3 regions of the Kocuria turfanensis genome follow, and region 3 is predicted to be linked to each of the others. Evidence: riboswitches for the same ligand, from Rfam matches in the RefSeq annotation. Region 3 holds a riboswitch; each other region holds the start of a gene.
What was found. Region 3 has a riboswitch for S-adenosylmethionine ahead of AYX06_RS07935 (ABC transporter ATP-binding protein). Riboswitches for the same ligand answer to the same signal wherever they lie in the genome.
Positions count from the first base shown of each region.

Region 1: it holds a riboswitch for S-adenosylmethionine, as region 3 does, so the genes downstream of both, AYX06_RS13380 (O-acetylhomoserine aminocarboxypropyltransferase/cysteine synthase family protein) here and AYX06_RS07935 (ABC transporter ATP-binding protein) in region 3, are expected to answer to the same signal.
Region 2: it holds a riboswitch for S-adenosylmethionine, as region 3 does, so the genes downstream of both, AYX06_RS09720 (acyl-CoA dehydrogenase family protein) here and AYX06_RS07935 (ABC transporter ATP-binding protein) in region 3, are expected to answer to the same signal.

Region 1 covers NZ_CP014480.1:2,906,318-2,909,581, reverse strand. The annotation lists gene AYX06_RS13385 (cystathionine gamma-synthase) at 1-26, opposite strand, end outside; gene AYX06_RS13380 (O-acetylhomoserine aminocarboxypropyltransferase/cysteine synthase family protein) at 35-1,363, opposite strand; SAM riboswitch class IV at 1,379-1,511, opposite strand; gene AYX06_RS13375 (Lrp/AsnC family transcriptional regulator) at 1,687-2,139, opposite strand; gene AYX06_RS13370 (thiamine pyrophosphate-dependent enzyme) at 2,381-3,264, shown strand, end outside.
Region 2 covers NZ_CP014480.1:2,097,573-2,100,836, forward strand. The annotation lists gene AYX06_RS09715 (MFS transporter) at 1-554, opposite strand, end outside; gene AYX06_RS09720 (acyl-CoA dehydrogenase family protein) at 558-1,895, opposite strand; SAM riboswitch class I at 2,007-2,101, opposite strand; gene moeB (molybdopterin-synthase adenylyltransferase MoeB) at 2,249-3,264, opposite strand, start outside.
Region 3 covers NZ_CP014480.1:1,718,134-1,721,397, forward strand. The annotation lists gene AYX06_RS07925 (CoA-binding protein) at 7-471, opposite strand; gene AYX06_RS20730 (maleylpyruvate isomerase N-terminal domain-containing protein) at 601-1,281, opposite strand; SAM riboswitch class I at 1,386-1,489, shown strand; gene AYX06_RS07935 (ABC transporter ATP-binding protein) at 1,495-2,334, shown strand; gene AYX06_RS07940 (aliphatic sulfonate ABC transporter substrate-binding protein) at 2,421-3,264, shown strand, end outside.

The sequences.
Region 1 (3,264 bases), 1.2 Mb from region 3:
CGGCGGGTGGTGACGGTCTGGCTCATGGTGGGGCTCACTTCCGGAGGGTCGAAACGGTCTCGAGCACGGTGTCGAGGGCCTGGCCGAGGTCGGCCACGAGGTCCTGGGGGGCCTCGAGGCCGATCGAGAGCCGGACGGTGGTCTCGGCGATCCCGCCGGCCCGGCGCTGCTCGGGCGTGAGCCGGCAGTGGGTCATCGCGGCCGGGTGGGCCACGAGGCTGCGGGTGTCGCCGATGTTGGCGACCAGCTTGAACAGCCGCAGCCCGTCGATGAAGGGCCCCACGGCGGCGTCCGGGGCGGCGAGGTCGAAGGAGAACACGGAGCCGGTGCCGCGGGGGAAGTCCCGGGCCGCGATCCCGGCCCCGGGGTCCCCCGGCAGCCCGGGGTGGTGCACGCGCGCGACGGCGGGGTGGCCGGCGAGGAACTCGGCCACGGTCAGCGCCGAGGCCGTGTGCCGGGCCACCCGCAGGTCCAGGGTCTCGGTGCCCTGCAGGATCTGGCTGGCGTTGAACGGGGACAGCGTGGTGCCGAGGTCGTGCACGTACTTGGCCCGGACCAGGTGCAGGTAGGGGCTGGCGCCGGCGCACTTGTCGAGCAGGCTCTGCCCGCCCCAGCGGGCGCGGGCGCGGGTGAACTGCGGCCACCTCGCGGGCTGGGCGGACCAGTCGAAGGTCCCGCCGTCCACGACCGCCCCGGCCAGGGCGTTGCCGTGGCCGCCGAGGAACTTGGTGGCCGAGTGCACCACGATGTCCGCGCCCTTCTCCAGCGGCCGGTACAGCGCCGGGGAGGCGAGGGTGTTGTCGACGACGACGGGCACCCGGGCCGCCCGGGCGACGTCGGCGATCCCGGGCAGGTCCGGCAGCGTGGCCAGCGGGTTGCCGATGGACTCGAGCAGGAAGGCGCGGGTGTCGGGGCGCACGGCCGCGGCCCAGGCGCCGGGGACGGTGGGGTCCACGAAGTCGACCTCGACGCCGTGGTCGGCCAGCGAGTCGGTGAGCAGGTCCACGGTCCCGCCGTAGAGCTTCTCGGAGGCAACCAGGTGCTTGTCCTCCCCCTGGCCGAGCAGGGCCAGCAGCGCCACGGCCACCGCGGACTGCCCGGAGCCGGTGGCCACGGCGCCCACCCCGCCCTCGAGGTCGCTGATCCGCTGCTCCAGCACGGCCACCGTGGGGTTGCCGGTGCGGGTGTAGGTGAAGCCCGCGCGGGTCTGGGCGAACATCTGCCGGGCGGCCTCGTAGTCCGGGAACTCGAAGGCGGCGCTCTGGTAGATCGGCACCGTGAGGGTGCGCTGCCCGGGGTCGTGGTCGGCGCCGGCGTGGATCTGCCGGGTCGAGAGGTCGTGATCGGTCACGGGGAGGGACATGGCGCGGCTCCTGTGCACTTGCTCTTACCCGCACCGGTCACCCGCTGCGCGGCAACGGGGATGCAGGCCGCTTCCTCATCCGAACCACCCGGTGAGCATGGGGTTGGTGCGCGACCCAGTCGGAGCTTGACAGTCGCGTCTCGTGAAGCTGGGACCACACTATGCGCGGGGCGGGCCGGCGCCGTTCCGCGACCGAACATGACGTCCGTGACGGATCGTGACGCCGCTCGTGACGCCGTTCGTGACGCCGCTCGTGACGCCGTTCGTGACGCCCCTGCGACATCCCTCCCCGGGACGTCCGGGGCACCCGGCGCCCGGGCCGGTCACGCCCGGGTGTCGATGTCCTCGAAGATCAGGAACGTCTGGGTGTCCACCACGCCGGGCAGCTGCTGGATGTGCTCGAAGATCACCTGCCGCAGGTGCACCGTGTCCACGGCGCGCACCAGCAGCATGACGTCGAAGTTCCCGCCGACCAGGGCGATGTGGTGCACGGCCGGGATCGCCTGCAGCTGCCCGCACAGCTCCCGCCAGGTGTTCTGCTGGAGCTTCAGCGTCACGTAGGCCGAGGCCTGCAGCCCGGCGCGCACCGGGTCGATCACGGTGCTGAAGCGCAGGATCACCCCCTCGTCGCGCAGCCGGTTGATGCGGGCGTAGGCGTGGGCGCGGGAGACGTGCACGGCCGCGGCGATCGCGGTCACCGACTGCCGGGCGTCCCGGGAGAGCTCGGCGAGGATCTTCCGGTCGGTCTCGTCCAGCGGGACGGGGGTCGAGGGCACGGCGGGACTCCTTCGGGGCGGGACGGAAGGGCGGGAAACGGTGTCGGACGAATGCGTGTGTCCCACGCCACAGTAAAACATTTCGTCCACGGAGACGGCACCGATGCCCGCAGGATTCTGGACTTTCCCGCGGACCTGGATACGAACCATCCGTTCTTCTCATACTGGGCGGACAGAACTTCAGCGGCCTTCCTGCCTCCCCGCGTCCGCGCCCGGACCGGGGACCGACCGAGGGGACACCATGAGCCAGACCGTCGAGACCCCCGAGGACCCGATCCTCCGGGCCTCCCAGACCTTCGGCATCACACCGGAGCAGTACATGCTCCCGGCCCGCGGCGAGATCCGGATGGTGGACCCCACCGGCCGCCTGCTGCCGGCCGAGGAGCAGGGCACCGAGCCCGGCCACGAGTACCCGCTGCCCGCGGGGGACGTGCTGCTGGGCGCCTACGAGAAGCTGGTGGTCGGCCGCCGGGTCAACGACCAGAACTCCGCGCTGGTGCGCCAGGGCCGGATGGCCGTCTACCCCTCCAGCCACGGGCAGGAGGCCTGCCAGGTGGCCGCGGCCCTGTGCCTGAAGGAGGGCGACTGGCTGTTCCCCACCTACCGGGACACCGTGGCCGTGATGACCAAGGGCGTGCGGCCCCTGGACGTGATGTCGATCTTCCGCGGCGAGTGGCACGGCGGCTACGACCCCCACGAGCACCACGTCGGCATCCAGTCGACCCCGCTGACCACCCAGCTGCTGCACGCGGTGGGCGTGGCCCACGCCGCGAAGCTGCGCGGTGAGGACACCGTGGTCCTGGCCATGTGCGGCGACGGCGCCACGAGCGAGGGCGACTTCCACGAGGCCCTGAACTTCGCCGCCGTGTTCAAGCTGCCGGTCGTGTTCTTCGTGCAGAACAACGGCTACGCGATCTCCGTGCCCCTGTCCCAGCAGTCGGCCGCCCCCAGCCTCGCCCACAAGGCGGTCGGCTACGGCATGGCCGGGGAGCGGGTGGACGGCAACGACCTGGTTGCCCTGCTCGCCACGCTGGGCCGCGCCGTGGACCTGGCGCGCTCGGAGTCCGAGCCCCTGCTCGTGGAGGCCCACACCTACCGCATGCAGGCGCACACCAACGCCGACGA
Region 2 (3,264 bases), 380 kb from region 3:
ACGAAGAACGCCCCGGTGGCCAGCAGCATGCCGGCCGAGGAGCCGATCTGGGTGAAGGACCCGAAGAACCCGCGGTGCCGGGCCGGGGAGTGCTCCACGCTCAGCAGCGCGGAGCCGCCCCACTCGGCGCCGGCGGACAGCCCCTGCAGGATGCGCAGGACGACGAGCCCGACGACGGCCCACCAGCCGATCACCTCGTAGGTCGGCAGCAGGCCGATCAGGGTGGAGGCCACGCCCATGAGCAGCAGGGAGGCCACCAGCAGGGCCTTGCGGCCGATCCGGTCGCCCAGGTGCCCGGCGACGATCCCGCCCAGGGGCCGGGCGATCACCCCGACCGCGAGGGTGGCGAAGGAGGCGACGATGCCGCCGAGCTCGGTGGCCATGGGGAAGAACTGGACGTTGAAGACCAGTGCGGCGGCGGTGCCGTAGAGGTAGAAGTCGTACCACTCGATGGTGGTGCCGGCGAAGGCCGAGGCCAGGACGCGCTTCTTGCCGTGGACGACGCTGGTGCGTCCCGCGGCGGCCGCGGCCGTGGTCGGGGTCGGGGTGGTCATGCGTCAGGCTCCTGGGGCTCGGACGGGGGTGGTCGTGGCGTCGGCCCGGGCGTCGGCCCGGGCGTCGCCGATGGCGTTCAGGCCCTCCGGGAGGGTGCCGTTGATGAGGTAGTCGCCGAGGGCGCGGGCGCGGAAGGCGATCGGGTTGTGGGTGGCCACGGTCTGGGCGTTGCGCCAGTGCCGGTCCAGGCCCTTGGCGGTGGACGTGGCGGAGGCGCCCACGGTGAGGAACAGGTCCTGGGCGGCGCCGAGGGCCAGCTCCGGCACGGTGACCTGGGCGTGCTCCACGGCGATCTCGGACTCGGGCAGCGCCGCCGGGAGGGTGCCGGTGAACTCCGGGCGGTCGGCGCCGGTGGCGACGGCGGCGGCGATCCCGGCGTCCAGGGCGCGGGCGGCGTGCAGCACGGCGGCCTCGGCGGTGAAGGCCTTGGCGGAGATCCGGCCAGTGGCCTCCTGGATCAGCGGGTCCTCCCGGAACGGCAGGCCGAGCCCGGTGTTGAAGGTCCGCCGGCGGGCGGCGATGGTCTCCACGGCGTCCCGCCGGGCGGCGCGGGCGATGCCGGCCAGCACGGCCAGCAGCACGAGCTGGAAGAAGGCGGCCTCGTGGACGGCCTCCGCGCTGCCGGCGGTGCGGTCCAGCACGGCGTCGTCCGGGACGCGCACGCGGTCGAAGACCGCGGTGCCGGTGCCGGTGAGCTTCTGGCCGAAGCCGTCCCAGTCGTCCTCGAGCGTGACCCCCTGGGCGTCCGTGGCGACGACGGCGAAGCGGCGCCCGTCCCGGCCGTCGAGGGCGGCCGAGACGCGGGTGTAGTCGCAGAAGATGGAGCCGGTGGCGTAGAACTTCCGGCCGGTGATCTCCCACCCCTCGGCGGTGCGGCGCAGCACGGTGTTCAGGGTGCCCAGCGCGTTGCCGCCCTTCTCCGTGGAGGCGTTGCCGACGGTGGCCCCGGCCAGCACCCGCGGGTACCAGACGTCCTGGAGCTCCCGGGGCAGGAAGCGCAGGGACTCCACGAAGCCGGCGTGGGAGCGGTAGAGGTGGGCGATGTTGGAGTCGGCCTCGGCCAGGTCGACCAGCAGCCGGGTGAAGTCCTCGACGCTGACCTCGGGACCGCCGTGGGCCGCCGGGACGCGCAGGGCGCCGAAGCCGGCCCGGTCCAGCAGGGCGACCTCCTCGTGGGGCAGCGCGCGCCGCAGGTCCCGGTCCAGGGCGCCGGCGGCGATTCCCGCGAACAGCGGCCCGAAGTGCTCCTTCAGCCCGGCGTAGTCCCCCGGCAGACCGGCGGCGGGGTGCGTGCCGGCGCCGGGACGGGTGGGAGTCCTCTCGGCCGTGGTGCGGCTCATGCGGTGGTCCTCTCGGTCGCACCGAGGAGTGCCGGCCGTCCAGTCGCGCCAGGGGCGGGCCCGACGACGACAGCGCGGGGCCGACGTCACGGAGCAGCTGCAGATCCGGGATCTCCATCGGTTCTGGCCTTAGCACCCTGACCCCTGTGAAGGACGGGTTGCTGCGGCGTCGTCGAGCCAGATCTCTCGGCCGCTCTGAATGGGACGCATGACATCGCACCAGAGAGCCGGGGTGCGGAGCCACCTGATGACCGTCACATGTCATCGGCTGTCACGAGGACGTCACAGACGGTCATGTCCTCCCGGGTGGTGTAAGGATCCCACCACAACACAGGGGGGAGCCGCGGATCGGCTCAGTATCGCGGCCGGTCCGGCTCCACCTGCTCCGCCCAGGCCAGCACCCCGCCCTCGAGGTGGCGGACCCGTTCCTCCCGCCCGGCGTAGAACGGGCGCAGAGCGGCCAGGGCGGTCGCCGAGCGGGCGCCGGCCTTGCAGTGCAGCACGAGGTCCGCGCCGCGCGCCTCCGGCGGCAGGGCGTCCGGTCCCCGGTCCAGCAGCTCCTGCAGCGGCACCGGCACGGCGCCGGGGATCGCCAGGAGCTGCCGCTCCCAGTCCTCCCGCACGTCGACCAGCACGAAGGCCGCCTCCCCGCGCGCTCGCCGCTCCAGCAGCCGGGCCAGCTCGGCCGCCCCGACCGTCTCGGCGGGCTCGGCCCCGCCGCCGGGCAGCGGGCGGACGGCCTCGGGCTCGGCGACGGCGGTGACCGGGGCGGCGTCCGGGTCCGGGTCCAGGCGCATCTCGCGCCAGGTCATCGCCAGGGCGTCGTGCAGCAGCACCCGCCCGAGCAGGGGCTCCCCGGTGCCGGTGATCAGCTTGACGGCCTCGGTGACCATCACCGCGCCCACGGTGGCGGGGAGCATGCCGAAGACCCCGCCCTCGGCGCAGCTGGGGACCTCCCCGTCCGGCGGCGCCTCGGGATAGAGGTCCCGGTAGGTGGGCCCGTGGCCGGCCCAGAAGACGCTGACCTGCCCCTCGAAGCGCAGGATGGAGCCCCACACGCAGGGGATCCCGGTGAGAGCGGCGGCGTCGCCGACCACGTAGCGGGTCGCGAAGTTGTCCGCGCCGTCGAGGACGAGGTCGTACTCGCCGAGGATCTGCACGGCGTTGTCCGCGGTGAGCCGGCAGGGGTGGGTGCGCACCCGCACGAGCGGGTTGAGGGCGGCCACGGCCTCCGCGGCGGAGTCCGCCTTGGGCCGGCCGACGTCGGCGGTGCGGTGCACCACCTGGCGCTGCAGGTTGGAGACCGCCACGACGTCGTCGTCGACGATCCCCAGCGTTCCCACGCCCGCCGCGGCGAGGTACTGCAGGG
Region 3 (3,264 bases):
AGGAGCTCAGGCCCGCGGCGCGAGCGGCGGGGTGCGCCGCGGGTCCAGCGTCCAGCCCTGCCGCAGCCGCGCCCCGAGCTCGATCAGCGGGCACGTGTCCATCACCACGTCGAGCCCGGCAGCGGCGGCGCGGGCCGCGGCCTCGTGGTCCACGACGCCCAGCTGCAGCCACACGGCGCCCGCGCCGGCGGCGATGGCCTGGTCCACGACCGCTCCGACGCGGCGGGAGTTGACGAAGCAGTCCACCACGTCGATCCGCCCCGGGACCTCGGCGAGCGTGCGGTAGCCAGGCTCCCCGTGCACCACCTCGCCCTTCGGGCTGACCGGCACGATCGTCATGCCGAGGTCGTCCCGGATGCGCTTCGCGACCGAGTGCGCGGGCCGGGCCGTGTTCCCGGTCAGCCCCACCACGGCCCACCGTCCGGGCTGTGTCATCAGGCGGTCGATCGCGGCGGGATCGTTGCGGCTCATGTGCCCACCCTGGCACGAACCCGCCGCTCACGTCCCGAGCGCGCCCCACCGTGTCCCGAGGTTGCACGTCCCGGCCACCGATCGCGGGTCGCCGGAACGTGCGACCTCGGCGGAGGACGGGCGGAGGGGTCAGGAGAAGAGGGGGAGGAGGTCGGCTTCCGGGCCCAGTTGCACCCGGTCCTGGGCGGGCAGGGCCGCGCGGCCGGTGCCCACCCGGGCGAAGTGCTCGTCGCTCCAGTGCTCGGGCGGCTCCCGCTCCCACAGGTCGGTGAGGACCCGGCGGACCTCGGCGAGCCCGTCCACCGCCGGCCCCGGGCAGCCCTCCAGGTGCTCGATGAGGTCCAGGTGGTGCACCGTGGCCTCCACCGCCAGGGTGCTCAGGAGATCGTCCACCCGGAGCACGTGGCCCTGGGTGCGGACCGTCCCGCCGGGCCGGCAGCGCTCCGCCGCGTGCACGAGCGCCCGCGCGGACTCCCGGTAGTGCCCCCGCAGCTCCTCCCAGTCCGGGTACAGGCTGGCCGCCGCCCGGGTGCGGCGCCGGTCCTCGGCGGCGGCCGCGGGATCCGCGCCCCGGTCCGCCCAGTAGGTGGCGGCGTCCCGGTCCGGGCGGGCCGTGGTGGGCGTGTGCAGGGCGACCAGCCCGCGCACCGCGTCCGCGGCGCAGTGGTGGGCGAGGTCCCGCACCGACCAGCCGCGACAGCCGGTGGGTGCCCAGGAGTCGTCGTCACCGAGCCCGTCGAGGACCGCCGCGAACGCCGTGCAGGCGTCCCGGACCAGGTCCGCCCGGGTGGAGGTGTTCCGGCTCGTCATGGGTCCATGGTGCGGCACGAGGGCGCGGCGTGCCACCGTTTTCGACCATGACGGCCCGCGGAGCGATTTGCCAGGCGGCCCGCGGAGCACGTTCAATGGGGCGGTAACCATCCGGAGCGGCTGAGAGACCTGGCTCGTCGACGTCGCAGCAACCGGCACGGATCCGTCCGATCCCCGTGCGAGGTGCTAATGCCAGGACCGATGGAGTTGATCATGGGCACGTCTCTGCTGGGCTCTGCACCGTCCACCGCCACCGCACCGGCCACCACGAAGCGCGCCTACTCGGTGGCGTTCGAGCACGTCGGCAAGGCCTTCCCGTCCGGCGGGCACAGCCACCACGTCCTGCACGACGTCGACATCACCGCCCGGCCGGGCGAGGTCCTGGCCATCCTGGGGCCCTCGGGCTGCGGCAAGTCCACGCTGCTGCGGGCCGCCGCCGGCCTGGACACCGCCTCGGCGGGCCGGGTGCTCATCGACGGCACCCCGGTCTCCGGCATCGACCCGCGCTGCGCCGTGGCCTTCCAGGAGCCGCGGCTGCTGCCGTGGCGCTCCGTGCGCGAGAACGTCCGCCTGGGGCTGCCTTCCGGGGTGGGCCGGGCCGAGGCCGACGCCGTGATCGACGACCTGCTGCGCCTGGTCGGGCTGACCGCCCACGCCCACCACCGCCCCCGGGCGATCTCGGGCGGCATGGCCCAGCGCGCGGCGCTGGCCCGGGCGCTGGCCCGCAACCCCGGCGTGCTGCTGCTCGACGAGCCCTTCGGCGCGCTCGACGCCCTGACCCGGCTGCGGATGCAGGACCTCCTGCTCACCGTCCACGCCGCGCAGCCGACCACCGTCCTGCTGGTGACCCACGACGTCGACGAGGCGCTGCAGCTGGCCGACCGGATCGTGGTCCTGGGCCGCACCGGCCCCACCGCCCCCGCGTCGATCAGCACAGTGCTCCTCGTGCCCGGCGACCGCCCCCGGGACCGGGCCTCCGAGGTCCTCGCCGAGCTGCGGGTCCAGCTGCTCGGCCACCTGGGCGTCGACGCCCACCACCCCGCGACCCGCTGATCCCGCCCCGCTCCCCGGAGCGCGGCGCGGCCCTGCGCCGCGCCGGCTCCGCCCGGCACGCCCACCCCACCACGAAAGGCCCCACCATGCCGCTGTCCCCGCGCCCCGCCCGCACGGTCCCCGCCCTCGCCGCCGTCCTGGCCCTGTCCCTGACCGGCTGCATGGCCGGGGAAGGCTCCGGCGAGGCCCAGGCCGCCGAGAAGGTCACGGTCGACTGGGCGACCTACAACCCGCTCTCCGTGGTGATCAAGGAGAAGGGCTGGCTCGAGGCCGCCTTCGCCGAGGAGGGCACCGAGGTCGAGTGGGTGCAGTCCGCGGGCTCGAACAAGGCCAACGAGGCGCTGCGCGCCGAGGCCGTCGACGTCGGCTCCACCGCCGGCTCCGCGGCGCTGCTGGCCCGCAGCAACGGCACCCCGATCAAGGTGATCGACCTGTACTCGCAGCCGGAGTGGTCCGCGCTCGTCACCACCCCGGGCACCGGGGTGGCGTCGGTGGCCGACCTCGAGGGCCGCACCGTGGCCGCCACCAGGGGCACCGACCCCTACTTCTTCCTGCTCCAGGCCCTCGAGGAGGGCGGGGTGGACCCGGCCGACGTCACGATCCAGAACCTGCAGCACGCCGACGGCCGCTCGGCGCTGGAGAACGGCCAGGTGGACGCCTGGTCCGGGCTGGACCCGATCATGGCCGCGGCGGAGCAGAACGGCGCCGAGCTGTTCTACCGCAACGTGGACTTCAACACCTACGGCTTCCTCAACGCGCACGAGAACTTCCTCGAGGAGCAGCCCGAGGCGGCGCAGACCGTGGTGGACGTCTACGCCTACGCCCGGGACTGGGCACTGGCCCACCCGGAGGAGACTGCGCAGCTGCTCGCCGACGCGGCCGGGATCGAGCTGTCCGTGGCCGAGCAGGTGCTCGAGCGGACCCACCTGG